Regions from separate parts of the Mycobacterium sp. M23085 genome, predicted to be linked through region 2. Evidence: predicted binding sites of a transcription regulator. Region 2 holds the regulator's gene; each other region holds the start of a gene.
The links. The regulator LexA, encoded in region 2, represses DNA repair genes until DNA is damaged. The targets are predictions, from matches to a motif close to CGAACANNTGTTCG.
Positions count from the first base shown of each region.

Region 1 (9,636 bases), 840 kb from region 2:
TCGGCCACGAGCGCTACGACGCGTTCTTCACCATGGCGCACGACCTGCTGCCCGACGACGGGGTCATGCTGCTGCACACCATCACCGGGCTGCACCCGACGGAGATGGTCGAACGCGGCATGCCGATCTCGTTCACGTTCGCCCGATTCATCAAATTCATTGTCACCGAGATCTTCCCGGGCGGGCGGCTGCCGTCGATACCGATGGTGGAGGAGCGGGCCACCGCGCACGGTTTCACGGTGAGCCGCGTGCAGTCGTTGCAACCGCACTACGCCAAGACCCTCGACATCTGGGCCGCCGGATTGCAGGCCCATAAGGACGAGGCCATCGCGGTGCAGTCCGAGGAAGTCTACGAGCGGTACATGAAATACCTCACCGGTTGTGCCGACGCGTTCCGGATCGGATACATCGACGTCAACCAGTTCACGCTGCAGAAATGATCACCAGTGCACGCCGGGCACCAGGCGGACCAGCCGCTTGACGCCTCGGGGCGTCCGGATGCCCCGGGTGACGGCGCGCACCGGCCGGCTCGGCTTGCGGCGGGCCGTGCGGGCGGCCGGAGCCGGTTCGGTGGTGACCCCGCGCGCGGCGGCCGAATCGGGATAGCCGAGGTAGAGCTGGTGCAGCACTCGCCGCGAGGTTCGCGGGGCGAAGTAATTGCCGGCCTCGGCGAGCGTGCCCAGCGGGGTGTCGATGCGGGCCGGCTTCTCCACCAGGCCGCGCACCACCATCGCCGCCGCGCGTTCGGGGCTGATCGCCGGCACCGGGTTGAGCCGGTGTGACGGCACGATCATCGGGGTGCGCACCAGCGGCATATGGATGTTGGTGAAGGTGATGTGGTCGGACAGCACCTCCGAACCCACCACGTCGGAGAACGCGTCCAGCGCCGCCTTGGACGGTAGGTAGGAGCTGTACTTGGGATTGCGTGCCTGCACGCCGGCGCTGGAGACGTTGACGACGTGTCCGAATCGGCGCTCGCGCCAATGCGGCAGCAGCGCCAGCACCATCCGCACCGCGCCGAAGTAGTTGACCGCCATCACCCGTTCGTAGTCGTGCAGCCGGTCGGTGGAGTTGACCACCGAGCGGCGGATCGACCGGCCGGCGTTGTTCACCAGGTAGTCGACGTGGTCGAAGCGCCCCAGGATGTCCTTGACCGTGTGTTCGACCGACGCGGAATCGGTGACGTCGCAGGTAAAGGCATGGGCGGCACCGCCATTGGCGCGGATCTCGGCCACCAGCGCATCCAGCGCCGCGCCGTTGCGGGCCAGCGCGAACACGGTGGCGCCCCGCTCGGCGACCGCGAGGGCCGCCGCCCGCCCGATGCCGCTTGACGCGCCGGTGATGATGACGTGGCGGCCCCGCAGCGGTTCCCGCGGATCGTCGCGGCGCGCACGATCCGGATCGAGGTGCTCCGCCCAGTACCGCCACAGCCTGGGCGCGTAGTCCGAGAATTCCGGAACGCTGATCCCGGTGCCCTGCAAGGCGTTTCGTGTCTTGTCGCTGACAAAGATGGGGGCCAGGTCGACCACGTCGAGCGCCTCGGGGGGGATGCCCAGCTGGGTGGCCGCCATGTTGCGCAGCACCCTGGCGCGTCCGCGGACCTTGAGCACCGGGGCGGCCACCGAGCGGGGCAGCGAGCCGCGCAGCGGCGGTAGCCCGGCCGCCTTGGCCACGCCGCGGTAGATGCCGCGCAGGCCGATGGTTTTCTCGGCGGTCAGGTGGAAGGTTCGCCCGTCCCAGGAAGCCGAGCCGTCGGCGTGCATCAGCGCGACCAGCGCGTCGACCACGTAGTCGACCGGGACGATGTTGGTGCGGCCGGCGTCGGGCAGCAGCATCGGGGTCAGCGACGGCAGCACCGCCAGCTTGGCCAGCACGCCGAAGAAGTAGTACGGCCCGTCCACCTTGTCCATCTCGCCGGTGCGTGAATCGCCCACCACCACCGCCGGGCGGTAGATGCGGTGACGCAGCCCGGGCGCCGAGCGGACCAGCAGCTCGGCTTCGAACTTGGTTTGGTGGTACGGCGTCGGCAGCCGCTGGCCGACGTCGAAATCATCCTCGGTGTATTCGCCGGCGAAATCGCCCGCGACGGCGATCGACGACACGTGGTGCAGCGTCGCATCCAGCCGCTGCGCCAACCGGATCACCGCGCGGGTGCCCTCGACGTTGCTGGCCCGCTGCTCGGGCTCGCCGGCGGTGATGTCATAGATCGCCGCGCAGTGCACCACGTGATCGATGTCGCCCAGCTCGGCGAGGACCTCGTCGCTCAGGTCCAGCTCCGGCAGCGCGGCGACCAGCGGTTTTACCCGCTCACCCCAGCCTTGTGCGAGCCGCTCGAAGCGGCCCAGCGACTGCCGTCGTACCAGCACCCACACCTGCGCATCGGGCCGGGATTCGACGAGACGAGACACGACGCGGCGACCGATAAACCCGGTACCGCCGGTAACGACATACCGCATGAAGACATCGTGGCGGTGGCGGCCGCGCACGTCAACCGGCCACCGGTCACTAGTTGCGGAAGTCGCGGATCCCGTCCCAGTCGACCAGCGTCCAGCCGGTCATCGGGTTACCGCTGATCACCACCCGTCCCGTGTTGGGGATCGGGTGGCTGTTCATCAGGCTGTCCTTGGCGTTCTGCGCGTTCATCAGGGTCCACGTCTCGATGGCGACCAGGTGCGAGAACACCACCGGGTGGTGGTGGCCGCTGTTGTAGATCTTGTTGACGGCCGCGGTGAACTGGTCGTTGAACTCCTTGCCGCTGATCGAGCCGGGGATGCTGTCGCCCACGTCGCCGTTGATCCAGGCCGCCGGCGCCAGCATGTAGGTTGTCTTCGCCATCGACTCGGGTTTGCCGTTGTACCAGCCGGCGTTGATCTCCTGAAGGCCGGGCAGGACCTCCACCCGTTTGCCGAGCTCGGCCGCCAGCGGGGCGGCGGTTTGCTGTGCCCGGGTCATGGTGGAGGCGTAGACGCTGTCGTAGTCCTTGTGCCCCAGTTGGTGCGCGACCTGTTCGGCCTGGCCCTTGCCCTCCGGGCTCAGGCCCGGACCCGGCACCTCGGTGTCGATGACACCGCTGGCGTTGGCCTCCGACTGGGCGTGCCGGATGAACGTCACCGTGATGGACCGCGCCTGCGGCGCACCGCCGCAGCCGGCGACGATCATCGTGGCGGTGAGGGCGGCGAGCGCCACCGCGGCTTTGGAGATCATGCTGCGCTTGGGCATGTCGATTAGCCTGCCTTGCCGACGGCTCCGCTGGGAAGGGTTTGCGGTGGTTTGTTACCGCGCGGCTTCGGGGAGGGCCTTGATCATGCCGCCGATTACCCGGATGCCAGAGTGGACTTCAGGATCCCTACCCAACGATCAGGAGACTTCCATGGCGATTGATCCGAGTGCCGTCGGCGCGGTCACCGAACCCGTGCAGTTCGAATGGACCGACCGGGACACGCTGCTTTACGCGCTCGGTGTCGGCGCCGGGATCGACGACCTGGCATTCACCACCGAGAACAGCCACGACATCGACCAGCAGGTGCTGCCCACGTATGCGGTGATCTGCTGCCCGGCGTTCGGTGCCGCTGGCCTGGTCGGAAACTTCAACTGGGCCATGCTGTTACACGGATCCCAAAGCATCCGGCTGCACGCACCGCTGCCGCCGGCGGGAAAGCTCTCGGTGGTCTCCGAGGTCGCCGACATCCAGGACAAGGGTGAGGGCAAGAACGCGATCCTGGTGCTGCGCGGCCGGGGCACCGAGCCGGAGTCCGGGCAGCTGATCGCCGAGACGCTCACCACCCTGGTCATCCGGGGCGAGGGCGGCTTCGGCGGGATGCCGGGCCAGCGGCCGGTCGCGCCGGAATTCCCGGACCGCGAGCCCGACGCCCGCATCCCGCTGCCCACCCGCGAAGACCAGGCGCTGATCTACCGGCTGTCCGGCGACCGCAACCCGCTGCACAGCGACCCGTGGTTCGCCCGGGAGCTGGCCGGCTTTCCCAAGCCGATCCTGCACGGGCTGTGCACCTACGGGGTGTCGGGTCGGGCGCTGGTGTCCGAGCTCGGCCAGGGCGTCGCGGCCAACATCACCTCGATCGCCTCGCGGTTCACCTCGCCGGTGTTCCCCGGCGAGACACTGACCACGCTGATCTGGCGCACCGAGCCGGGCAAGGCGGTGTTCCGCACCGAGGCTTCCGGGCCCGACGGGGCCGACACCCGGGTGGTGCTCGACGACGGCGCGGTGGAGTACGCCGAGGCTTAACGCCCGAGCTCGGCGGCCAGCCGGTCGGCGAATTCGCCGGCCCGGGCGGGACTGTCCAGCGCGAACAGCGCCGCGGTGGCGCGGTCGCCGTCGTCGCCGTGCCGCACCAGGATCGGCACGCCCTGGACGGGGCCGTCGCGCACCGCGTCGAACGCGTCCTCGTCGGTGATGTCGTCGCCGAGGTAGACCGGTGTCAGCGAGCCGGACCCCGCCCGGTGCAGATGATCGATCACCCAGCGCAGCGTCTTCCCCTTGTCCCAGTCCAGGTCTGGGCGCAGTTCGATGACCTCGCGGCCGGTGGTGACCCGAAGCCGGTCGCGGCGGCCCGCGGCGCGCACCGCGGCCAGCACCTCGCCGACGCGGTCGCGTTCGGCGTTGCGGTAGTGCACCGCCACCCCGAAACGCTTGTGCTCCACCATAATTCCGGGAATCGTGCGGAGCTGGTCGCGCAGCTGACCGGCCGCCTGCTCGACCACCGGGATGGCGGCGGCCGCGTCGTCGTTCTGGTGGTGGGTGCTGTCGGGGGCGGTCAGCTCGAAGCCGTGGCTTCCCGCATACCAGATACCCTGCACCCCAACACGTTTCGTCACATCGGCGAGATCGCGTCCGGACAGCACCGCGACCGGGCAGCGCGCGGCCAGCCTTTCCAGCGCCTCGGCGGCCCCGGCGACGGGCCGCGCCGCGTCCGGATCGTCGACGATGTCCGACAGTGTGCCGTCGAAGTCGAAGAACACCGCCGGTCGCCGGTCGGCCAACCCGTCGGCCAGGGCCCGCGTCGCATCGGGCAGCTGCGACATCCGCAGGTCCCCGGTCCGCACGGTAACGTCATGCAGGCCGGCGACCACCGCGTCGGCCCCCGCGTCGCGCATCGCGTCGGCGCGCCCGCCCGGGTCGACGCCGATCACCAGCGCGAACCCGCCGGCGCGCGCGGCCTCGACACCCGCGGTGTCCCCGGTGATCACAACGCAGCGCCCGGGGCGCACCCGCAGCCCGTCGGCCGCCCGCACCGGGCCGTCCGCCGAAATGACGGCGATGCCCACCCCGACCTCGCGCAGTTGTCCGGCCAGCGCGGAGCCCAGCGCGCCATCGGTGTCGAACAGCACCGCGTCATGGCGGCGCGGGTCGACGACAACCGGCCCCGATTTGCCCATGACCAACCTTCTCACGGTGGCCGGTCCCACCGGGCTCGGGTCAGTGGCGCGCGTGCCCCGGTGCCGAGGGATGCGTCGGTGGCACGGGGCGCTGCACCGGGCGGGCGGAACGCTTGCGCCGCCGGCCGGTGAACAGCAGCACGGAATCGTCGCCCAGGGCCACCAGCCGCGCCATGCCCAGCTCGATCCCGGCGGCCAGCTGCTTGACGTCGAACGTGTCGCCGTGTTCGGCGGTGATCCCGAACACCAGTTCGTCGCCGTAGCTCAACACCGCCACGCCGGTGTGCAGCGCCGTGGCGGTCGGCGGGATCGGCAACAGCCGTTCCAGCGTCTGGCCCATCATCCGAAGGTGACGGCGCGGCCCGGGCACATTGGTGGCCAGCGTGACGACGGCGCGCTGCGGAAGGCGGGAGAGCAGTTGTAACACATTGCTGCGCAACACCGTTGGCAGCAAGCCGATCGCCGACTCCACGATGCCGGCCGGTCGCGGCTGGGTGGTTTGACTGGCCTGCCACCTGGTGTGCACCGTCAGCAACCGCCGCACCGGGTCGTCGTGCTCGACGGGCAGGTGCGAGAGCATCGCCGAGCGGACCGGCATCGGCGCCAGGGTGCGCAGCGAGTCCGCCCGCGGCTGCTCGCCGCGCCCGAGCAGCGCCGTGCGGAAGCCCTCGGTGATGGCCGCGAGCGCGACGTCGTTGGCGCTGACACCGAACTTGCGGCAGACGCTGTCGACGTCGGCGATCGGGACCCGCACCGTGCTGTAGCGCCGCAAGGTGCGGACCGCCTCGGTGTGCGCGGCCGGCCACACCGCGCCGACCAGGGCGCCGGTCAGCTCGCCGGCGGCCGACGAAGCCCGCCACAGCGCGTCGACCCAGCCCCGCTTGCCCGCGGCTGGTGCCGAAACCTGTTTGCCCGCAGCGTTGTTGGCAAAGGTATCGGCGTCGGCGTCGTCACACAGCCGGCTGATCAGGCGGGCGGCCGAGTTGCCGTCCAGCAGGCCGTGATGGGTTTTCATCAGGATCGCCCACCGATTGCCCGTCAGGCCCTCGATGACCCAGCACTCCCACGGTGGGCGGTCCAGATCGAGGGGCCGTTCCAGGGCGTAGGCGATGGCCCGGGACAGCTCGGCCTCATCACCGGGGCGGGGAATGGCCACCCGGCGCACGTGCTGGGCCAGGTCGAAGTCCGGGCAGTCGATCCACTCCTGGCTCAGCGGGTGCGCCCGGAGCAGCTGCGTGCATCGTGCGATCGGCTGGATACGTTCGGCCAGAAGGCGTTTGAGCCGTTTATCGTCGGGGGCGGTGCCGTCGACGATGGCGACCGCGCCGATCGCCAGGCTCGCATGCCGGTCCGGATCGTGGGCTTGAAGATATGCCGTGTCCAGTGTCTGTGCCATGCCAGCCCCCGCCGTAGTCCGCTTTTTTGAACTTGTACCAGTGTCTGTGCAGCCGGTGATCCGCGGTAGTACCCGCAGCGTTAAGACCTTGTTTAAGAGTTGAAGATCGGTTTAACAACGGTTGTACCGACCCGCGATTAAATCGAACACCAGTTCGATATACTGGCCGCCATGGGCTGGTTCAACGGGCCGCCGAGCTGGGCGGAAATGGAGCGGGTGCTCGACAGCAAGCCGCGCCATGCCGGGGAGTCGGCGGGCCCGGAATCCGACGGCCCACTGTCGCGCAGGCGCGCGACGTACCGGGCACCGGATGACGGCCGGGCGTCTCGTTCGTCAGTCGCCTACGCCGAACTGCATGCGCATTCGGCGTTCAGCTTCCTGGACGGGGCGAGCACGCCCGAGGAGCTGGTCGAGGAGGCGGCCCGGCTGGACCTGCGCGCCCTGGCCCTCACCGACCATGACGGCCTGTACGGGGCGGTGCGGTTCGCCGAAGCGGCGGCCGAGCTCGACATGCGCACCGTGTTCGGCGCCGAACTGTCTTTAGGGCCGCAGAGCCGCCATGGCGGCGACGTCAGGGCCCGTGCCCGCACCGAGCAGCCGGACCCGCCCGGCCCGCACCTGCTGGTGCTGGCCCGCGGCGCGGAGGGCTACCGGCGGTTGTCGCGGCAACTGGCCGCGGCGCATCTGGCCGGCGGCCAGAAGGGCAAGCCCCGCTACGACATCGACGCGCTGACCGAGGCCGCCGGCGGGCACTGGCACATCCTGACGGGCTGTCGCAAAGGGCATGTCCGCCAAGCCCTTTCCGATGGCGGCCCAGCGGCCGCGGAGCGGGCCCTGGCCGATCTGGTGGACCGGTTCGGGGCGCAGCGGGTCAGCATCGAACTGACCCATCACGGTCAACCACTCGACGACGAACGCAACGCGGCGCTGGCCGCGCTGGCCCCACGCTTCGGAGTCGGTGTCGTCGCCACCACCGGCGCGCATTTCGCGGGGCCGTCGCGGCGCCGGCTGGCCATGGCGATGGGCGCCATCCGGGCGCGGCAGTCCCTGGATGCCGCCGCCGGGTGGCTGGCCCCGCTGGGCGGTTCGCACCTGCGTTCCGGTGAGGAGATGGCCCGGCTGTTCGGGCACCTCCGGGTGGGAGGGCCCGACGTGGTGACCGCGGCCGCCGAGCTGGGCGAGCAGTGCGCGTTCGGACTGGCCCTCATCGCGCCGCAGCTGCCACCGTTCGACGTGCCCGCCGGGCACACCGAGGACAGCTGGCTGCGGCAATTGACCATGGCCGGTGCGCGCGACCGCTATGGGTCGGCCGAGCACGCGCCGCGCGCGTATGCCCAGATCGAGCACGAGCTGAAAATCATTGCGCAGCTGACCTTTCCGGGCTACTTCCTGGTGGTGCACGACATCGCCCGGTTCTGCCGGGACAACAATATCCTGTGCCAGGGCAGGGGATCGGCGGCCAACTCCGCGGTCTGTTACGCCCTGGGCGTCACCGCCGTCGACCCGGTGGCCAACGAGCTGCTGTTCGAGCGTTTTCTGTCGCCGGCCCGCGACGGGCCGCCCGACATCGACATGGACATCGAGTCCGATCAGCGCGAAAAGGTCATCCAGTACGTCTACGACAAATACGGCCGCGACTACGCCGCCCAGGTCGCCAACGTCATCACCTACCGGGGAAAGATCGCGGTGCGTGACATGGCCCGCGCCCTGGGCTTCTCGCAGGGCCAGCAGGACGCGTGGAGCAAGCAGATCAGCCACTGGAACGGGCTTGCCGACTCACCCGACGTGGAGGGTATCCCCGAACCGGTGGTCGATTTGGCGAGCCAGATCCGGAACCTGCCGCGACACATGGGCATTCATTCCGGCGGCATGGTGATCTGCGACCGCCCGATCGCCGACGTGTGTCCGGTGGAATGGGCGCGCATGGAGAACCGCAGCGTCCTGCAATGGGACAAAGACGACTGCGCGGCAATCGGATTGGTGAAATTCGACCTGCTGGGCCTGGGGATGCTCTCGGCGCTGCACTATGCCATCGACCTGGTGGCCGAGCACAAGGGGATCGAGGTGGACCTGGCCCGCCTCGACCTCTCCGAACCCGCGGTGTACGAGATGCTCTCGCGTGCCGACTCCGTCGGCGTGTTCCAGGTGGAGTCGCGCGCGCAGATGGCGACCCTGCCGAGGCTGAAGCCGCGGGTGTTCTACGACCTGGTGGTGGAGGTCGCGCTGATCCGCCCCGGCCCCATCCAGGGCGGGTCGGTGCATCCCTACATCCGGCGGCGCAACGGTGAGGCCCCGGTGGTCTACGACCACCCGTCGATGGAGCCGGCGCTGCGAAAGACGCTGGGGGTGCCGCTGTTTCAGGAGCAGTTGATGCAGCTCGCGGTCGACTGCGCCGGATTCTCGGCCGCCGAGGCAGATCAGCTGCGCCGCGCCATGGGGTCTAAGCGCTCGACCGAACGCATGCGACGGCTGCGCGGCCGGTTCTACGAGGGCATGCGCACGCTGCACGGCGCCGGTGACGAGGTGATCGACCGCACCTACGAAAAGCTGGAGGCCTTCGCCAATTTCGGTTTCCCGGAAAGCCATGCACTGAGCTTCGCGTCGCTGGTGTTCTACTCGTCGTGGTTCAAGCTGCATCACCCGGCGGCGTTCTGTGCGGCGCTGCTGCGCGCCCAGCCGATGGGGTTCTACTCGCCGCAGTCGCTGGTGGCCGATGCGCGCCGGCACGGCGTGACGGTGCACGGCCCGGACGTCAACGCCAGCCTGGCGCACGCCACGCTCGAGAACGCGGGCACCGAGGTGCGGCTCGGCCTGGGCGCGGTCCGCCACATTGGCGACGACCTGGC
Region 1 covers NZ_CP174280.1:2,118,156-2,127,791, reverse strand. Annotated here, with positions in the region: gene cmaA1 (cyclopropane mycolic acid synthase CmaA1) at 1-440, shown strand, start outside; gene ACIUM1_RS09550 (SDR family oxidoreductase) at 441-2,456, opposite strand; gene ACIUM1_RS09545 (histidine phosphatase family protein) at 2,506-3,219, opposite strand; gene ACIUM1_RS09540 (MaoC/PaaZ C-terminal domain-containing protein) at 3,371-4,243, shown strand; gene otsB (trehalose-phosphatase) at 4,240-5,394, opposite strand; gene ACIUM1_RS09530 (wax ester/triacylglycerol synthase domain-containing protein) at 5,435-6,790, opposite strand; gene ACIUM1_RS09525 (error-prone DNA polymerase) at 6,962-9,636, shown strand, end outside.
Region 1: ACIUM1_RS09525 (error-prone DNA polymerase) is a predicted target of LexA. The motif match lies at 6,934-6,947, and genes of this name have one in related genera.

Region 2 (9,636 bases):
GGCCGACGCGGGACTCGACGGGGACGCCGGCCTCGTTGCTGACCCGAGCGATCGCGTAGTCGGCGTGCGGGTCTTTGCTGGCCGTCCAGCGTGGATCGAGGTAGACGGTGTCGGCCTTCCACACGTCGGCGGGGCCGGGAGCGGCGTCCCCGGCGAAACCGGGGACGAAGGTGATCAGCGAGGCTCCGGCCAGGCAGTGCGCGGCCGTCATGATCAGGTTGCCGCCCGTCGAATGCACCACCGACCCGGTGCACACGTGCAGCGGGCCACCGTCGATGAAGATCGCCCCGATGCGCCGATCCGGTTCGACCGGACCCGCAACGGCCTTCTGCTCGGGTTGGCTGAGCCGCTGCACCGGGCCGCCGACGCGGGGGGCGGATACCGGCGCTCCCGACGCATGCTGGACGGGCGGCCGGCACGACGTCAGCGACGTCACCACCCCCACCAGCGAACAGAGCAGCAAGATCCGAATGCGCATCGCCTTCATCATGCCTGACCGGGGGGCGGCAAGCCGACTGCCACTCATCGCGGTGCAGTACGCGGTTTGCCGGCGCGCCCGGCGCCCCCGGCCGTGTCGTTGACGGATTCGCCGTAGAGGCATCGCGTTTCAGCTATCAGCGTGAACGCGAAGTTCGCTGATAGATGTTGGTTCCGCCTGATTCGGGGGACACTGGGTAGGGCACCCTGGAGAGACCCCCCGAGAGGAGGCGATCGCGATGGCTCACCATCAAGACCCAGATGATCAGTACCAGCCAGGGCAGGCTGGCATGTATGAGCTCGAACTGCCGGCGCCGCAGTTGTCGACGTCCGACGGCCGCGGCCCGGTGCTGGTGCACGCCCTGGAGGGCTTTTCCGACGCCGGTCATGCCATCAAGCTGGCGGCCGGGCATCTGAAGGCGGTGCTGGACACCGAACTGGTCGCGTCCTTCGCGATTGACGAATTGCTGGACTACCGATCGCGGCGGCCGATGATGACGTTCAAGACGGATCACTTCACCCACTACGAGGAACCCGAGCTGAGCCTGTACGCGATGCGGGACACCGTCGGCACGCCGTTCCTGTTGCTGGCCGGAATGGAACCGGACCTCAAGTGGGAACGCTTCATCACCGCCGTGCGCCTGCTCGCCGAACGCCTCGGCGTGCGCCAGACCATCGGCCTGGGCACCGTCCCGATGGCCGTCCCGCACACCCGGCCGACCACCATGACCGCGCACTCGAACAACCCGGAGTTGATCGCCAGCTTCCAGCCGTGGATCTCGGAGATCCAGGTTCCCGGCAGCGCATCCAACCTGCTGGAATACCGGATGGGCCAGCATGGCCACGAGGTCGTCGGTTACACCGTGCACGTCCCGCACTACCTCACGCAGACCGATTACCCGGCCGCCGCGCAGGCGTTGCTCGAACAGGTCGCCAAGACCGCGTCGCTGGAGCTGCCGCTGACGGCTTTGGCCGAAGCGGCCGAGGTGATTCGGGCCAAGATCGACGAACAGGTCGAAGCGAGCGCGGAAGTCGCTCAAGTGGTGGCCGCGCTGGAGCGCCAGTACGATGCCTTCATCGACGCTCAGGAGAACAGATCGTTACTAGCTCGCGACGAGGATCTGCCTAGCGGAGACGAGCTGGGCGCGGAGTTCGAGCGCTTCCTGGCCCAGCAGGCAGAGAAGAAGTACGACGACGACGACAAGCCCTAACCGCCCTTACCCCGCACCGACACCAAGGTTGGCGATATGACCGAGCGGAAGCGCAAGACCACGCTCCGCCCGGTGCGTGAAGTCATCGCACCCAAGCTCGAGTTCCGCACCATCCACGGTTACCGGCGGGCCTATCGGATCGCCGGTTCCGGGCCGGCGATCCTGCTGATCCATGGCATCGGTGACAACTCGACCACATGGAATACGGTGCAGGCCAAGCTCGCCCAGCGCTTCACGGTGATCGCTCCCGACCTGCTGGGGCACGGGCGATCCGACAAGCCGCGCGCCGACTACTCGATTGCCGCCTATGCGAACGGGATGCGTGACCTGCTCAGCGTGCTCGACATCGAGCGGGTCACCATCATCGGCCACTCACTGGGCGGCGGCGTGGCCATGCAATTCGCCTACCAGTTCCCGCATTTGGTGGAACGGCTGATCCTGGTCGGCGCCGGCGGCGTAACCAAGGACGTCAACTTCGTGTTGCGCTGGGCTTCGCTGCCGATGGGCAGCGAAGCGATCGCCCTGCTGCGGTTGCCGCTGGTGCGGCCGGCGGTTCACCTCATGGGACGCGTGCTGGGCGTGGCGTTGGGCAGCAGCGGCCTGGGCCGTGACCTGCCCAACGTGCTGCGGATCCTCGACGACCTGCCCGAACCGACGGCCTCCGCGGCATTCAGCCGGACGTTGCGGGCGGTGGTGGATTGGCGCGGGCAGATCGTCACCATGCTCGACCGTTGTTATCTGACCGAAGCCATTCCAGTGCAAATCGTATGGGGCACAAAGGATGTGGTGGTTCCCGTCCGGCACGCGTGGATGGCGCACGCCGCGATGCCAGGTTCCCGTCTGGAGATCTTCGAAGGCTCCGGCCACTTTCCCTTCCACGACGATCCGGCGCGTTTCATCGACGTCGTGGAGCGCTTCATCGATTCCACCGACCCCGCCGAATACGACCAGGCCAGTCTTCGCGCGTTGCTCCGCACCGGCGGCGGCGAGCGGGCCGTCTCGGGTCCCGCTCCCACCCGCGTCGCCGTGCTGAACGCGATGGGGTCCGACGAACGCAGCGCCACCTGATCGCCTTGATCGATGCGGCGCGCGGCGCCGTACAGTCGTGCCATGGGGATCGACGTGACGGTGTTGCGGGTGTTCACCGACCAGGACGGCAATTTCGGTAATCCGCTGGGCGTCGTGGATGCCGGTCAGGTCGAGCCCGCGGACCGGCAGCGGCTGGCAACCCAATTGGGGTACAGCGAGACGGTTTTCGTCGACCTTCCGGCTCCCGGCTCCACCACCGCGCACGCCACCATCTACACGCCGCGAACCGAACTGCCGTTCGCCGGGCACCCGACCGTCGGCGCGACGTGGTGGCTGCGCGAGAACGGTTCGCCGATCAACACGCTGCAGGTCCCGGCCGGGATCGTGCAGGTGGGTTACGACGGCGACCGCGCCGCCATCAACGCCCGCGCGGAATGGGCGCCCGACTTCGCCCTGCACGAATTCGACTCGGCCGAAGCGGTTCTCGCCGCCGACCCGGCGGATTATCCCGATGACACCGCGCACTACCTGTGGGCATGGACCGACCGGGCGGCCGGGTCGCTGCGGGTGCGCATGTTCGCCGCCAACCTCGGTGTGGTGGAGGACGAGGCGACCGGTTCGGCGGCGATGCGGATCACCGACTATCTTTGCCAAGGCCTGCGGATCACCCAGGGCAAGGGCTCCGTCATCGACACCACGTGGAGCGCCGAGGGCTGGGTCGGGGTGGCCGGGCGCGTCATCAATGACGGTGTGAGACAACTGGACTGACGGCAGGCACTCCAGAGTGCTCAGCGCTGCCGGTGCAACGTCGCGGCGAGGTGGTCCTGCAGCGGTTGCCCGACCGCACCCATCTGCACCGTGTAGGACAGCTCATCGCCGTCGATGCGGAAGAAACGGCCAAGCGCCGTCACCTCTTTCGCGCTGGGCGTCAACCCGACCGTGGTCGTCGACATCTGCATCTCGATGAGGCTCCCGGTGACCGAGTACGTGCCGACCTCGATTTCGGTGATGCCGGACGGATGCGCCAGAACCAGTTCGAGGTGACCCGGTTGGGGCACGCGAAGATATCCGGTTTCGGCATGCAACGGCTTGCCGTCGGCCACCGCCTTGGTCTTCTGCCCGTAGGCCAGAAACGGCTTACCGACGTGGGCGAACACGACTTCCTCGAGATAGTCGAAGGGCGGAATCGTCGGGTACTTTCCGGAACCCTGACCAGACCAGGCCCCAACGAGCGGGGCCAGCGCCACAAGGTCGGGATGCAAGTCAGTGGGCATGGACGCGAGCCTAGGCCGGGGTGGCCCGCCGGGTTCCGTCAGCCCGGGGTCGTCACTCCCCGGTGATCGCGTAGCGCCTGGATCTCACGTTCGAAATCGTCCGCCGACTCGAACGACCGATACACCGAGGCGAACCGCAGGTAGGCCACCTCGTCGAGGTCGCGCAACGGCCCCAGGATGGCCAGACCGACCTCGTGACTGGGGATCTCCGGCGAACCCGCGGCGCGCACGGTGTCTTCGACCTGCTGGGCCAGCAGGTTCAGCGCATCGTCGTCGACCTGGCGCCCCTGGCATGCCCGACGGACGCCGCTGATGACCTTCTCTCTGCTGAAAGGTTCGGTGACGCCGCTGCGCTTGACCACCGCCAGGACCGCGGTCTCCACGGTGGTGAAGCGTCGTCCGCACTCGGGACAGGATCGGCGGCGGCGGATGGCCTGCCCTTCATCGGTTTCACGCGAGTCGATCACCCGGGAGTCGGGATGGCGGCAGAACGGACAGTGCATGACCGCTCCTTCGTCGCGCCGACAAGGTACCGCAGGACTTTGAGCGTACCCGCGCCCCGACTTGACCGGCTAATGGAGCCGCCGGGCGCCCCAGAGCCGTTTTGGCACAAGAAGTGTCAGCCCACCGGTGCGATCAGGGTCTGGCCGGCCATCAGGTTGGACGAGTGCAGATCGTTGAGTTCGCGGATGCGGTCGGCGACCTGGGTGGTCGGCGCGTTGGGTGCCACCCGGTGCGCGAAGTCCTGAAGCGACTCCCCCGCGTCGACGCGGACGACCGCGAGCCGGTCGGGTACGTGAGCCGCCGTGTTCGCGGAGTCGCCGTTGAGCGCCTGGCCGACATTCGCGACGAGACCCAGCCACAGCGTGATCGCCCCGGCGGCCAGCGCCAGCCCGATGGTCGACGCCCAGGTGGTGGCACGCCGGCGGTGCGGGGCGACGGACATGGCCACCCCGGTGCCGTAGTAGCGCGTCGCCTCACCCGCCGGCCGCGACGGGGCGGGCCTGCGCGAACGGGCCAGGCCGTCCCGTCCATAGTGAGCGCCCTGAACGGGCCCGTTGATCGGGCGCCGCAGACTGCTGGTACGCGGCGCAGACGTGTGGATGACTGTCATCTTCGTTCCTCCGGTCAACTAGCTCTCGCTCGTGTGTTCGACTCTAATCGCTTATATGTTCGAAACCCGAACATTTGAGCGAAGCGTGTCGCACGAGCAAACGCTAGATCACACCACCGACAAGTTCGTCGGCCTCTACCACTGTCACGAGGCTCAAATACCCGGTATTTCGAAGAGTTACACATTTGTGATTCACCCGGTTCTCGGGTTTTTCCGCGAGCGATCCGACGCCGACACGCCACTCGAACACATGTTTGATTCCTGTTCGCGATGCGGCTACATTCATTGCCATGGGAGACAGCAACGACATTTCATCGGCCGGCCCCGAGGGCCGGTTGCACTCCGTGGACTCCTCGCTGACCGAACGGCAGCGCACCATCTTGAATGTCATCCGCACCTCGGTCACCAGCCGCGGCTATCCGCCGAGCATCCGGGAGATCGGCGACGCCGTCGGTCTGACGTCGACGTCATCGGTGGCGCACCAGCTGCGCACCCTGGAGCGCAAGGGATACCTGCGCCGCGACCCCAACCGCCCGCGCGCGGTCGACGTCCGCGGTGCCGACGAGGAGGTGGCGGCGCCCGCCACCGAGGTGGCCGGCTCGGACGCCCTGCCGGAGCCCACGTTCGTCCCGGTGCTCGGGCGCATCGCGGCCGGCGGGCCCATCCTCGCCGAAGAGGCCGTCGAGGACGTCTTCCCCCTGCCGCGCGAATTGGTCGGCGAGGGCACGCTTTTCCTGCTCAAGGTGGTCGGTGACTCGATGGTCGAGGCCGCGATCTGCGACGGCGACTGGGTGGTGGTCCGGCAGCAGAACGTGGCCGACAACGGCGACATCGTCGCGGCGATGCTCGACGGCGAGGCCACCGTCAAGACGTTCAAACGCGCCGGCGGTCAGGTGTGGCTGATGCCGCACAACCCGGCGTTCGATCCCATCCCCGGCAACGACGCGAGCGTGCTGGGCAAGGTCGTCACGGTGATCCGCAAGGTCTGACCGGGGGCGCGGGCCGGGTCAATCAGCCCTGGTGAAGCCGTTGGCCTGCGCGACCTCTTCGCTCGATAACCAGATTTCGGCGAGCGTGTCTTGATACAGGTCGCTGTCCGGCGTGTAGTACAGCCCGTAACGAGCGCTCGCCTTGATCGGGTATCCGTCGGGCGCCTGGTAGGGATCGTCGAGCGGCAGGTGGATGGTGGGTCGGCCGTCCGGGCCGGCGAGGCCGTTCTCCGAGCCGTCCTCGGCGTCCGCGGCGGCGTGCCGGCCGCTTCGTGCCGGCGTCCCGGCCGCGACCGCACCGGCGACCACGGCCTCCGCCACGTCGGCTCCCGCCGCGGTGTCGGCTGCCGGCTCCGGCGTCGCCAGCTCGAGGTATTCGTCCTGCGGCTCAGCGGTTTCCAGGGCCCCGGTAACGGCGTCGCTGTCCGGCGGGGTGCGGGGAACGGCGACGTCGGGGTACTCGTCCTCGTCGTACACCTCCTCCTCCGCGTAGCCGGCGTCCGGGTCGTCGGCATCGACGTAGGCGGCGTCGTCGGCGGTCTCGGACTCGGCGACCTCGGGAACGGCGTCGGTGTAGTCGGTGTAGTCGGCGCCGGCGTCGGAATACTCTGCCTCCGACAGCATCTCCTCGGAGACGACCGGGATGGAATCGGTGTCGACGGCGTCCGGGTCTTCCTCCTCGAACCCGTAGTCGCTTTCGGCGGGAACCTGACGTTGCCAGCCGACCCGCGCGGCCTCCCGTTCCGGTTCAGGCTGGTGCGGCGCGCTGAGCCCGAAGGGCTCGGCCTCGTGGTCGGAATCGTCGTGTGCCCAGCGTCCGTCGGGGTCGACGCCGAAGTCCCCGCCGTGGCCGGGCGCGTAGCCCGCGGCGTCCTCGGGCCGCGGCCGGCGCCGGCGCCAGACGAAGAGCACCCACACCAACAGCACGAGCAGCACCAGCACCGGAATGGCGGCCATGAGCCACCACCAGTGCCAGGTGAACTTCTTCGGGTGCGCCGGCATGGCCGAACTGCTCGGCTGGTTCTGGCCGGATACCTGCAGGCCGGACAGCAGCGGCGCCAGGTTGGCCGGTTCGGTGCTGAACGTGTTCTTCGCCCGGTTCCACGAGATCTTGCCGCCGGTGAACTGCTGCGAGACCATGTCGCCGTTGACGGCCTGGTCGCCGACCGGCGCACCGAGTTTGCCGGCCGGGGCGCGCAGCTTGTCCCACGCGGCCTTCATCGCCCCGCGCACGACGAACGCGCCGTGATCGGGCGTCCAGAAGATGACCGGCTTGTCGGCCGCGGAGAAGGTGACGATCCGGCTGGACGGCCCGATGCCGCCGTCGGTTTCGTTGGTGGTGGGGAATCCCAGATCGCTACCGGCCGGGCCGCCCAGCGACTCGTATTTGGCCAGGATGTCGCTCTCGACGGCGTTCGCGCCGGTAGCCGGGGTGAAGAACACCTTGCCGCCGGCGAAGTTCTGGGCGATTCCGTCGCCGCCGACGGGATATTGCCCGCCCTGCTTGGCGCCCAACGGGCCGGTGGGTCCGCCGGCCGCGCGCCAGGCCGTGTTGATTGCCGCGGTGGGATCGATCGCCACCTGCAGGCCCTTCAACTGGTCGGCCAGCGCCGGCGGATCGGTGCTGAACTGCTTGGTCTGCCGGTTCCATGAGACCTGGCCGCCGCTGAATTTCTGCGAGGACACCTCGCCGTTGTAGGTCTCGTCGCCGACCGGCACGCCGAGCACCCCGCCCGAGCTGCCCAGCTTGTCCCAGGCGGTGTTGAGGGCGCCGCGCACCACGAATGGGCCGTGCTCGGGCGTCCAGAAAATCACCGGCTTGTCGCTGGCCGAAAAGGTGATCACCCGGCTGTCCGGACCGGACAGACCGGGCACCTCGTTAATGGTCGGGAAGCCCAGATCGCTGCCGGCCGGCCCACCGAGCTGCTCGTACTTGTCCAGGACGGGCCCGTAGGCGAATTTTGCCCCGGTGGCCGGGGTGAAGAACATCTTGCCGCCGTCGAAATCCAGCGCGAAACCGTCCCCGACGGGGTACACGTCGCCCTTGCGGGCGCCCAGCGGTGAGGTGTCGCCGCCGGCCTTATCCCATGCGGCCATCATCGCGGCTTCGGCGTCGCCGATCGGACTCGCGACCGCGGACGGGGCCAGCAACACGGCGGCCAGTGCTGTGGTCGTCAAGCTGACCAGCGCGCTTCCGATCAGCCTGCGCATGTGACCTCTCTGCACCTTCACCAAGCCTTCCAGCCGGCGGATATGGCTCTATCTGCGGCTATGCCCGTACCTGCCATAACCGGCGAGTGGGCGGTACTTGCGCGGAAAATGGACCCGCGCACGATCAGCCTCATCGCCGGGCTCGCATAACTTTGCTCCAGCCAACAAGCAATGCGAAGTCAAATTACAAATTTTACAAAAACGGATACCACACCGATGTCGAAATGATGCCTGCCAATGGCCCCCGCACGATCCGCCGCGGCATCGTTCGCGCGGCGTTGCAGATTTCGCACGGAAAGGCGGCCGAAACGCGGGCTCGGTGACGGCGCCGGCTACCCACCCGCACAGCAGAATTGCGACGGGGCGCGTGGGCAGTCACCGGCAGCCGAGACCAAGGGCCTGACGATGCGCGCAGACGCGGGTGGGTCGCTTTGTCGCTCACCGACAATAGAGTCGCGGCCCGCGCCGGTGTCGAGCAAACGAAACGCTATACGCCGAGGCTGCGGCCGATGATTTCCTTCATGATCTCGGTTGTGCCGCCGTAAATGGTCTGCACCCGGGCATCCAGATAGGCACGGGCAACGGGGTATTCGCGCATGTAGCCGTAGCCGCCGTGCAGTTGCAGGCAGCGGTCGATCAGGTGCACCTGCTTTTCGGTCGCGTACCACTTGGCCATCGCGGCCTGTTCGGCCGTCAGCTTGTGGTCCAGGTGCAGGCGGACGAACTCGTCGACCATCATGCGGACCACGGTCGCCTCCGTCGCCAGCTCGGCCAGCACGAAGCGGCTGTTTTGGAAGCTGCCGATCGGCTTGCCGAATGCCTTGCGCTCCTTGGTGTATTGCAGGGTTTGCTCGAGCACCTGCTCCATGGCCGCGGCCGCCATGATGGCGATCGAGATGCGTTCCTGCGGCAGGTTCTGCATCAGGTAGATGAACCCCATGCCCTCTTGGCCCAACAGGTTTTCGGCCGGCACGTGCACGTCGGTGAACGACAGCTCGGCCGTGTCCTGCGCGTCCAGCCCGATCTTGTCCAAGTGGCGCCCGCGCTCGAAGCCCTCCATGCCGCGCTCGACGGCGAGCAGCGAGAAGCCCTGCGCGCCCTTTTCCGGGTCGGTCTGTGCGACCACGATCACCAGGTCGGAGTTGATTCCGTTGGTGATGAACGTCTTTGAGCCGTTGAGCACGTAGTGGTCGCCCTGCTTGACGGCACGGGTCTTGATGCCCTGCAGGTCGCTTCCGGTTCCCGGCTCGGTCATCGCGATCGCCGTGATCAGCTCTCCGGTGCAGAATTTCGGCAGCCAGCGCTGCTTCTGCTCCTCGGTCGCCAGGGCC
Region 2 covers NZ_CP174280.1:1,273,839-1,283,474, forward strand. Annotated here, with positions in the region: gene ACIUM1_RS05535 (trypsin-like serine peptidase) at 1-490, opposite strand, end outside; gene ACIUM1_RS05540 (proteasome assembly chaperone family protein) at 717-1,688, shown strand; gene ACIUM1_RS05545 (alpha/beta fold hydrolase) at 1,725-2,756, shown strand; gene ACIUM1_RS05550 (PhzF family phenazine biosynthesis protein) at 2,799-3,485, shown strand; gene ACIUM1_RS05555 (peroxynitrite isomerase) at 3,506-3,991, opposite strand; gene nrdR (transcriptional regulator NrdR) at 4,030-4,494, opposite strand; gene ACIUM1_RS05565 (LysM peptidoglycan-binding domain-containing protein) at 4,611-5,105, opposite strand; gene lexA (transcriptional repressor LexA) at 5,396-6,094, shown strand; gene ACIUM1_RS05575 (LGFP repeat-containing protein) at 6,113-8,305, opposite strand; gene ACIUM1_RS05580 (acyl-CoA dehydrogenase family protein) at 8,793-9,636, opposite strand, start outside.

Region 3 (9,636 bases), 930 kb from region 2:
GATCGATCAGGCCTTCGGCTTGTTCACGGCCCTTGTCATCGAGGTCGACGCCCTCGGAGCGACCGGCGAGCTCGCCCGCCGTGTTCGAACTCGAGCGGCCGTGCCGTAACAGGATGACGGTCATATCGACCACGACGGTACCCGGTGGACGGGTCCGCGATTGACTGGCGCAATGGTGGCGACCCGCTTCGCCCGGCTACGCCTGTGGTGGCGACCCGCTTCGCCCGGCTACGCCTGTGGTGGCGACCCGCTTCGCGCGGCTACGCCGCGCTCGCGATCACCACGGCCGCGCTCGCGATCGCCACGGCCGCGCTCGCGATCGCCACTAGCGCGAAACCGGCACCGCGTGCGCCACCGAGTCGCGCACCGCAGCGCTCAGGCTGCGCTTGTCGGTGAGGTCGATGTCAACCAGGCTGCGGACAGCCGTGGCGACCACCTCGTCAGCCTGCGGAACGGGCCCGGCCAGACGTGCCCGGTAAACTTCGACGACAAGGGACCGGTTCTCGATGTGGAACGAAAAACTCCGCCCATCACCGACTTGTCCGTATCCGCTAGCAGAAATTCCTGTAGACATGTCCTCGACAGCAAACTCATTCTGCGTCAAATGACGGTCAGCGGTGACGGCCATGAGGTGACCATACCTCGCCCCTGAGTACGGACGCAGGCAGCGTGGCCCTAGCAGGCCCGAACGCGTTCCTTAGAATTTGTGTTCCACCGCCGAACCATGAGGAAAAAGAATTGCTGCCCCGACAATCTCGTCACAGACTGGCAGCTCACAACGGTGCGCTGGGCCTCGCGGTTTTGCTGAGCGCGCTAACGGGTTGTTCGTCGAATCCGCTCGACACCGCGCCGCGGACCATCGCACCGGCGCACGCCGCGGTGTCGCCGCCGCCGTCGCAGCAGCCGGCCGGGACGGTGCGTCCGCTGGCCGGTCACGCGGCGGCGGCGGTCTTCGACGGCGCCACCCGCCAGCTGGCGGTCCTGACGCCGGGCGCCGACCCGGCCGCACCCGCCAGCGTCGCCGTCTTCGGAAACACGCAGGTGACGCCGCGCGTGGTCGACCTGCCGGGACCGGCGACCGCGTTGGCCGATGACGGCCACGGAACCGCCTACCTGGCCGGCCAAGGCGGCTACTTCACGGTCGAGCTGGCCACCGGGCGCGCCACGCAGGTGGCCGTCGCCGACGCCTCCCAGACCGATTTCACCGCGGTGGCCCAGCGTTCCGACGGCCGGCTGGTGCTGGGTAGCGCCGACGGCGCGGTGTACACCCTTGCCTCCCAGACACCCGGCACCGCGTCCGGCGCGACCGTCAGCAATCGCATCAAGCTCTTCGCCCGCGTCGATTGGCTTGCCACACAAGGCAATACGACAGTGGTGCTGGACCGTGGACAGACGTCGGTGACGACGATCGACGCCGACGGCCACACCCAGCAGGCGCTGCGGGCGGGGCGGGGCGCCACCACGATGGCCGCCGACCCGGCGGGCCGGGTGCTGGTCGCCGACACCCGCGGAGGCCAGCTGCTGGTATACGGCGTAAACCCATTGATTTTGCGTCAGGCCTACCCGGTGCCGCAGGCGCCGTACGGCCTGGCCGGCTCCCACGCGTTAGCCTGGGTTTCGCAGACCGTTTCCAATATCGTCATTGGTTACGATCTATCCACCGGAATTCCCGTCGAAAAGGTGCGTTACCCGACCGTGCAGCAACCGAACTCACTGGCCTTCGACGAAGCGTCAGACACCCTGTACGTGGCGTCAGGTTCCGGTGCGGGAGTTCAGGTCATCGAGCACGCGGCGGGTACGCGTTGACCGCGGCGCGCCGCAGCCGCCTGCCCGCGGGCTGGGACACCGATATGTCCGACGAATACGAATGGGCGCCCCTGCGCCTGCCACCAGAGGTGACCCGGGTCAGCGCGTCCACCCGATTGTCCATCGAGGCCGAATACCGCGGCTGGGAGTTGACCAGGGTACGGCTTTACACCGATGGCAGCAGACGAGTGCTGTTGCGCCGCAAGAAGTCCCGTTTGGACGGTGCCGGCTCCGAGGGGCGACGGCCCGACCAGCCGGAACTGTGACGGCCGCCCGGCCACGCGAGGGCGGGCATTGGATGTACCGCTTGTTTCGGCAGCTGTTTTTCGTGGTTCCGCCCGAGCGGATCCATACGCTGGTGTTCGCCTTTCTCCGCGGTGTCACCGCGGCCGGCTGGACGCGCCGGTTGCTGCACCGGATGCTGGCCCCGAGCGATCCGGCGTTGTCCAGCACGGTGTTCGGGGTGCGCTTTCCCGGGCCGCTGGGCTTGGCGGCCGGTTTCGACAAGGATGGCCTGGGGCTGCTCACCTGGGGTGCGCTCGGTTTCGGGTACGCCGAGGTGGGAACGGTCACCGCGAACCCGCAACCCGGCAACCCCGCCCCGCGGTTGTTCCGGCTGCCGGCCGACCGGGCCCTGCTGAACCGGATGGGCTTCAACAATCTCGGTGCGGGCGCGCTGGAGGCGCGGCTTTCGCGGCAGCGGCCCGAAGTGCCCATCGGGGTCAACATCGGCAAGACGAAGGTGACGCCGGCCGACGAGGCCGTCGACGATTACCGGGCGAGCGCCCGGCTGGTCGGCCCGCTGGCGTCCTACCTGGTAGTCAATGTCAGCTCGCCGAACACGCCCGGGCTGCGTGATCTGCAGGCAGTCGAGTCGCTGCGGCCGATCCTATCGGCCGTGCTCGCCGAAACGGCCACACCGGTGTTGGTGAAGATCGCGCCGGACCTTTCCGATTCCGATGTGGACCAGATCGCCGATCTGGCAGTCGAATTGGGCCTGGCCGGCATCGTCGCCACCAACACCACGGTGTCGCGGCAGGGCTTGAACACACCGGGGGTCGACGAGCTTGGCCCGGGCGGCATCTCCGGGCCGCCGGTGGCGCACCGCGCCGTCGAGGTGCTGCGCCGGCTGTACGGCCGTGTCGGCGATCGCCTGGTTCTGATCAGCGTCGGGGGTATCGAGACCGCGGACGACGCCTGGGAGCGGATCACTGCGGGGGCATCGCTGCTGCAGGGCTACACGGGCTTCATCTACGGAGGAGGCTTGTGGGCCAAGCAGATTCACCAGGGCATCGCGCAGCGGCTGCACGACGGCGGCTTCGCCTCGCTCGGTGACGCCGTCGGTTCGGCCGCCCGCACACCGGGACTGCCCGATTGAGCTACGCTGTGCCCCTTGCCTTGAAGGTCCCGCCGTGGCACTCGCTGATGCGGCATACCCCGCAGTTGACACGCTGCCGATGATCCCGACGTCGAGCACCGCAGCTGCCTGCGCTCAGTACGGGGAGATGATTTGGCGGACTGCGGTTGGCGCCCCCGGGGCGGTGACATCAGCAGTACGCTCAACCAGTGCCGGAAACGTCATACGCGGCATGTGGCGACCTCAGCCTGGCGTATCAGGTCTTCGGCGACGGGCCTGTCGAGCTTGTCGTCGTCGGACCGTTCGTCAGCCACATCGAGCTGGCCTGGACTCTCCCCCAATTCAAAGCGTTCATGGAGCAGCTCGCCACGTTCTGTCGCGTCCTTGTGTTCGACAAGGCCGGGGTCGGCCTTTCGGACCCGGTGCCGAAAGTGCGGACGCTGGATGATCGGGTGGGCGAGATCGAGACCGTCATGGACGCCGTCGGGTTCGGACGGGCCGTGATCTCCGGTCTGAGCGATGGTGGACCGGCGTCCATGATGTTCGCGGCAGCACGGCCGGAGCGAGTGCGGGCGCTCATCCTTTGTGCCACATACTCGTTTCACCCGTGCGGCTGGGACGACATGGATCGTGACCCGGCCGAGCTGCGGGCGCGCTTCCTTTCCGAGCTGGGTGAGAACTACACGCCATCGGTTGAACAGCTCGCCCGCTGGCTGGAAGGCAGCCGCGCCGTGCGCTCCCGGTGGGGCACCGGTGCGGCGGCCAGCATCAGCGCGCCGTCGGTCCGGTCGATACGCCAGCTCGCAATGTTGGAGCGCATGAGCGCGAGCCCGGGAATGGCGCGGGCGTCATTCGAAGCGGCCTTTCTCACTGACGTGCGCCCCATCCTGCCCACGATCAGCGTGCCGACTTTGGTCATCCACGCCCGTGAGGACCCCGCGGTTCCGGTGCAAGGCGGCCGGTATCTCGCCGACCACATCCCCGGCGCGCGGTACCTCGAGGTCGAGGGTGTAGACCATGCCCCCTTCTTGACCGATCCCGACAAAATCCTGACCGGGATCGAGGAGTTCCTCACAGGCAGCCATGCCGCGCCAGCACAGTCACATCGCGCCCTGCGCACGGTGTTGTTCACCGACATGGTCGGCTCGACTCAACATGCCGCGGCAGCGGGCGATGAGCGGTGGCGCGCGGTGTTGGACCGCTTCGGTGAGATCACCGCCGAACTCGCCGAACGGTTCGGCGGCACGGTGGTCAAGAGCACCGGCGACGGACACCTCACCACCTTCGACGGCCCGTCGCAGGCCATCCGGTGCGCCGAGGCATTGCGCGGTGACGCCGAGATCCTCGGTGTCCAGATCCGCATCGGCATCCACACTGGAGAATGCGAGCTACTGGACAACGACATCGGCGGAATCGCGGTACACATCGCGGCGCGGATCCTCGGGCACGCAGGAGCAGGCGACATTCTCGTGTCCCGCACCGTGTGCGACCTGGTCGTCGGATCGGGCACGGGCTTCCAGGACCGTGGCAGCGTCGAGCTGCGTGGCGTGCCCGGCCGTTGGCAATTGCTGGCGGTCGATCGCCACGGCCCGCGGGCGGGATCGCCTGAGGCGCAACTGGTGTCGACGCCCACTCCCGGCCGCCGAACCGCGATGCGCCGCTCGGACCGCGCCGTGGAGCTGATCGCGACGCGCGCACCGTGGGTTCTCCGCGGGATGGCGCACCTCGCCCCCGCCACCGGACGCCGGTGAGCCCTCAGCCCGAGCTCGGGGTGCCCAGCACCCACTGACCACCGGCGCCTGCCTTGCCCCGCGGACCGCTACGGGTCGTCGTCGTCGCCATCGGTCAAGAGTTTTTCGGGGTGGTGGTAGGTGTTGGTGCGGGGTTGGCCGCGGTCGAGGTGTGGCGGCGGGAGCCATTCGGTGTCGCCGTTGACGCGTTGTCGGGTGGTCCAGCCCTTCTCGAGGAGCCGGTGGTGGGGGCCGCAGGCCAAGGTGAGTTGGTCGATGTCGGTGCAGTGGGTCGTGGCCCAGTCTTGGACGTGGTGGACCTCGCAGTAGTAACCCGACACGTCGCAACCGGGATGCGTACACCCACGGTCCTTGGCGTACAAGACAATTCGCTGGCCAGGCGAAGCCAGGCGCTTGGTGTGGTAGAGCGCCAGGGCCTTGCCCTTGTCGAAGATGGCCAGATATTGATGGGCGTGGCGGGCCAGGCGGATCACGTCGGACATGGGTAGCAGGGTGCCGCCGCCGGTCAGGCCCGTCCCGGCGGCGGCTTCGAGCTCGGCCAGGGTGGTGGTGACGATGATGCTGGCCGGTAATCCGTTGTGCTGGCCCAGTTTTCCGCTGGCCAGCAGCGCGCGCAGCGCGGCGTTGAGCCCGTCGTGGTTGCGCTGGGCGGTACTGCGGCTGTCGCGCTGCACCGCCTCTTCGGGCGGGGCGCCGTCCAGGGTCGGGGTGTCATCCTCGGGGTTGCACATGCCGGGGGCGGCCAGCTTGGCCAGCACCGCCTCCCAGCTGGCCCTGGCTTGCGGTGTCAACCATCCGCTCAGGCGGGTCATGCCGTCGGGTTGCTGGGTGCCCAGCACCAGCCCGCGCATCCGCGCCCGGTCGGCGTCGGTGTAGGTGCCGTCGGGGTTGAGGCAGTCCATCAGGCGCTTGGCCAGCTTGGCGAGCTGATCGGAGCGAAATTCGGTGGCCTTGGCCGCCAGCTGTTGTTCGGCGTGCACACACGTCTTGAGATCGACCGAGGCGGGCAACTCGCGGAAAAACCGCCGGATCACCGCCACATGATCGGCCCCGATGGCCCCGGCGCGCTGGGCCGCCGCGGTCGCGGGCAACACCGGCGCCAACGGCTGGCCGGTCAACGCCCGGCGCGGCCCCAGATCGGCCGCCTCGGCGATACGCCGGCCGGCCTCGGCCCGGGTCAGGTGCAGCCGCTCGGCCAGCGCCCAGCACAACGTGCCGCCCAACTCGCTTGAATCCGCTTGCTCGCCAAGCTGATTGATCAGCTGATGACCGGGCGCCTGCAGCTGGCGTGTCACGCATTCGAGTTTCGCCAAGATTCTCCAGCGTTCCGGATTGGTCAACACCGCATAGCCATGCTCCTGAAACCGAGAAACCACAGCGCACAACGCATCCACGTCGTCCTGAATCTGCGCACGGTCCACCACAGTCATGCGCGCCGCCCAGTCGGCCGTGCAAACGGGCTGTCCAGTTCATACCCGAGTGCCTCCAACCGGCCCACCGCACGAATAGAACGCATGTTCGAAATGCTACGACCCGGCTGCCGACATTGATTCTGTTAAGCCGGTTCGGGTGAGGATGGTCTTGCCCGCTCGCTGCTGGTGATGACCCTCGCACCGACTGATGCCCTGCTGGGTTGTCTTCCAATTGATCTGTCTCACCAGCGACGAGCGGGCAAGCACCACCACGAGAGCCCCAGTGCGGCGGGCATGACCTAATCAGGAGCCTGGCAGTTCCCTCGTCAATGTCTTGTCTGCCCGCCCCACCGGGGTGTCACCCACCGCACGGTTCATTGCACAGAGAGGACACCAACCATCGTGACATCCCCACGCCGGGTCGTCATCGGCGTCGATACTCATCTCGACACCATTCACCTCGCGGCCATCACCGACACCGGTCAACTGCTTGGCGATGCCGAGTTTCGCACCAACCCGACCGGTTACTACGTCGCCCGGCGCTGGGCGCAAAGCTTTGGAGAGGTGTTCATCGCCGGCGTCGAGGGCACGAGCAGCTATGGGGCTGGGTTCACCCAAGCATTGCAGGTCAACGGGATTCACGTTGTCGAGGTCAACCGACCCGACCGCTCTACCCGGCGTCGCCAGGGTAAATCCGACCCACTGGACGCCTACAGCGCCGCTCGCGCCGTGCTGGCCGGCCACGGCCTGGCCGTGCCCAAAGACCCCAACACCGGCGCACTCAAAGCCCTGCTGATCGCCCGCCGCGGCGCAGTTAAGGCCCGCACCGCGGCCATTCAGCAGATCAAAGACCTCCTCGTCACCGCGCCAGCAGAGCTGCGGGAGCGCTACCGCCGCTACGCCACCACCCTGCGCCTAGTCGAGGCCTTGGCCCGGTCCCAGCCGTGCACCCACGACGACCCCATCACCGCCGGGGCGGTGCTGATCGCCTGCAAAGCCCTGGCCCAGCGCATCGAGTTCCTCGACCACCAAATCGGTGAGCTGACCACCCAACTCGACACCATGACCCGCGCTTTGAACCCTGCGCTGCGAGCCGCCTTTGGCGTCGGCCCCGACACCGCCACACAGCTGCTCATCACGGCCGGAACCAACACCGACCGCCTGCGCTCAGAAGCCGCCTTCGCCCGCCTGGCCGGTGTCGCACCGATCCCGGCTTCCTCAGGAAAAATCACCCGCCATCGGCTCTCGCGCGGTGGGGACCGCGCCGCCAACAACGCCCTGCACCGCATCGCACTGGTCCGCTGGTCTCACGACGAACGCACCCGCGACTACGCCGCCCGCCAACTCGCCGCCGGACGATCCAAAAAAGACGTCCTGCGACTACTCAAACGCGCCATCGCCCGCGAGATGTTCAAACACCTCACCGCACCCTGCCCCATCGATGACTACAGCGATCTCAGACCAGCACGGCAAGCCCGCAACATCACCCTGACCAGCGCCGCACACCACCTCGGCGTCTGGCCCACCGTCATCTCACGACTCGAACGAGGAGTCCAACGCCACGACACCCTCGCCGCCAACTACCGCCACTGGCTCAACACCCACCACATCGACGCCGCTTGACGTCGTAACACAGATAGGAGCATCAAGAAGCGCACCCTCGAAACCACTGGAACAAAAGTGGCACAAGTAAATTCAACCGGCACAGCGCACCGGCGCCCACCGGCGGTCCGGTGCCTCTTGCGCTGCCGAGAACAATGAGTCCAAGCGGCATCGCGCTGCGGCGCGTGCCAGGGATGGATCAGAGGTGGGTGAGTGCCATGGCCTCGTTGCTCATGGCCTGCGGCGGGTTTCTGTTCGCCGTCTTATGGATGGACTTGATTTTCGACGTCCAGGTTCTGCGCCACCGCGGCGCCGCGACTGAACTGCCCGAGTCCGTGCTCGCCTCCATCGCGGCGTACTACCACCGCGCGACCACCACGTCCCGGCCGATGAGCCACTTGATTGCGCTCGTCATGCTCGCCTTATTGGGAACGCTTGTGTTGCAGGCGGCGCGCGGACACGACCCCGGTTGGCTTCTGGTGACCTCGGCTCCGCTTGCCGGCATTCCGACCATGTTGGCGTTGACGCACACGGTTCCCGATGCGGTACAACTCGGCCGTCGCGCGGACAGTCCCGCCGAGCAGACGCGTCTGGCGCGGTCGGTCTTCCGCGACCATCTGCTCGGTGCCGCCTGCATGCTCGTCTTTCTCGTGCTGTGGGTGGCGAACAGTGTCGCGATCTGACGTCAGTGACGGGTCGTAGTACTAAGGCGCAGGTCAGGACCCGCTGGCCACGTCAGTGGGCCGCGTACTAAACTAGAACACGTTCCAATTCGGCGAGCTCCCAGGAGTTGTAATGCACACCCCTATCTGCGATGAACTCGGCATCGAGTTCCCGATCTTCGCCTTCACGCACTGCCGCGACGTCGTCGTGGCGGTCAGTAAGGCCGGGGGGTTCGGCGTGCTCGGAGCGGTCGGCTTCACGCCCGAGCAGCTGGAGATCGAACTCAACTGGATTGACGAGAACATCGGCGACCACCCGTACGGCGTCGACATCGTGATCCCGAACAAGTACGAAGGCATGGACTCACACCTGTCCGCGGAGGAGCTGGCCGAGACGCTGCGCAAGATGGTGCCACAGGAGCACCTCGACTTCGGAAAGAAGATCCTTGCCGACCACGGTGTACCGGTCGAGGACAGCGACGGCGACAGCCTGCAGCTCCTCGGTTGGACGGAGGCGACGGCCACGCCCCAGGTCGAGGTGGCGCTCAAGCACCCGAAGGTGAAGATGATCGCCAACGCGCTCGGCACCCCGCCGGCCGAGATGATCAAGCACATCCACGAGGCAGGATTGAAGGTGGCCGCGCTGTGTGGCTCGCCCTCGCAGGCTCGAAAGCATGCCGACGCGGGCGTCGACATCATCATCGCCCAGGGCGGCGAGGCCGGCGGGCACTGCGGCGAGGTCGGCTCGATCGTGCTGTGGCCGCAGGTGGTCAAGGAGGTCGCCCCGGTTCCGGTGCTGGCCGCCGGCGGCATCGGCAGCGGCCAGCAGATCGCGGCCGCGCTGGCGCTCGGTGCGCAAGGCGCGTGGACCGGTTCGCAGTGGCTGATGGTTGAGGAGTCCTCGAACACCCCGGTTCAGCAGGAGGCATACGTCAAGGCCGGCAGCCGCGACACCGTCCGCAGTCGCTCGTTCACCGGCAAGCCGGCGCGCATGCTGCGCAACGACTGGACCGAGGCGTGGGAAGCGCCGGAAAACCCGAAGCCGC
Region 3 covers NZ_CP174280.1:346,389-356,024, forward strand. Annotated here, with positions in the region: gene ACIUM1_RS01440 (histidine phosphatase family protein) at 1-124, opposite strand, end outside; gene ACIUM1_RS01445 (hypothetical protein) at 326-628, opposite strand; gene ACIUM1_RS01450 (YncE family protein) at 766-1,806, shown strand; gene ACIUM1_RS01455 (DUF5703 family protein) at 1,803-2,072, shown strand; gene ACIUM1_RS01460 (quinone-dependent dihydroorotate dehydrogenase) at 2,105-3,184, shown strand; gene ACIUM1_RS01465 (adenylate/guanylate cyclase domain-containing protein) at 3,373-4,914, shown strand; gene ACIUM1_RS01470 (HNH endonuclease signature motif containing protein) at 4,983-6,344, opposite strand; gene ACIUM1_RS01475 (IS110 family transposase) at 6,729-7,949, shown strand; gene ACIUM1_RS01480 (hypothetical protein) at 8,147-8,611, shown strand; gene ACIUM1_RS01485 (nitronate monooxygenase) at 8,724-9,636, shown strand, end outside.
Region 3: ACIUM1_RS01470 (HNH endonuclease signature motif containing protein) is a predicted target of LexA. The motif match lies at 6,422-6,435, and genes of this name have one in related genera.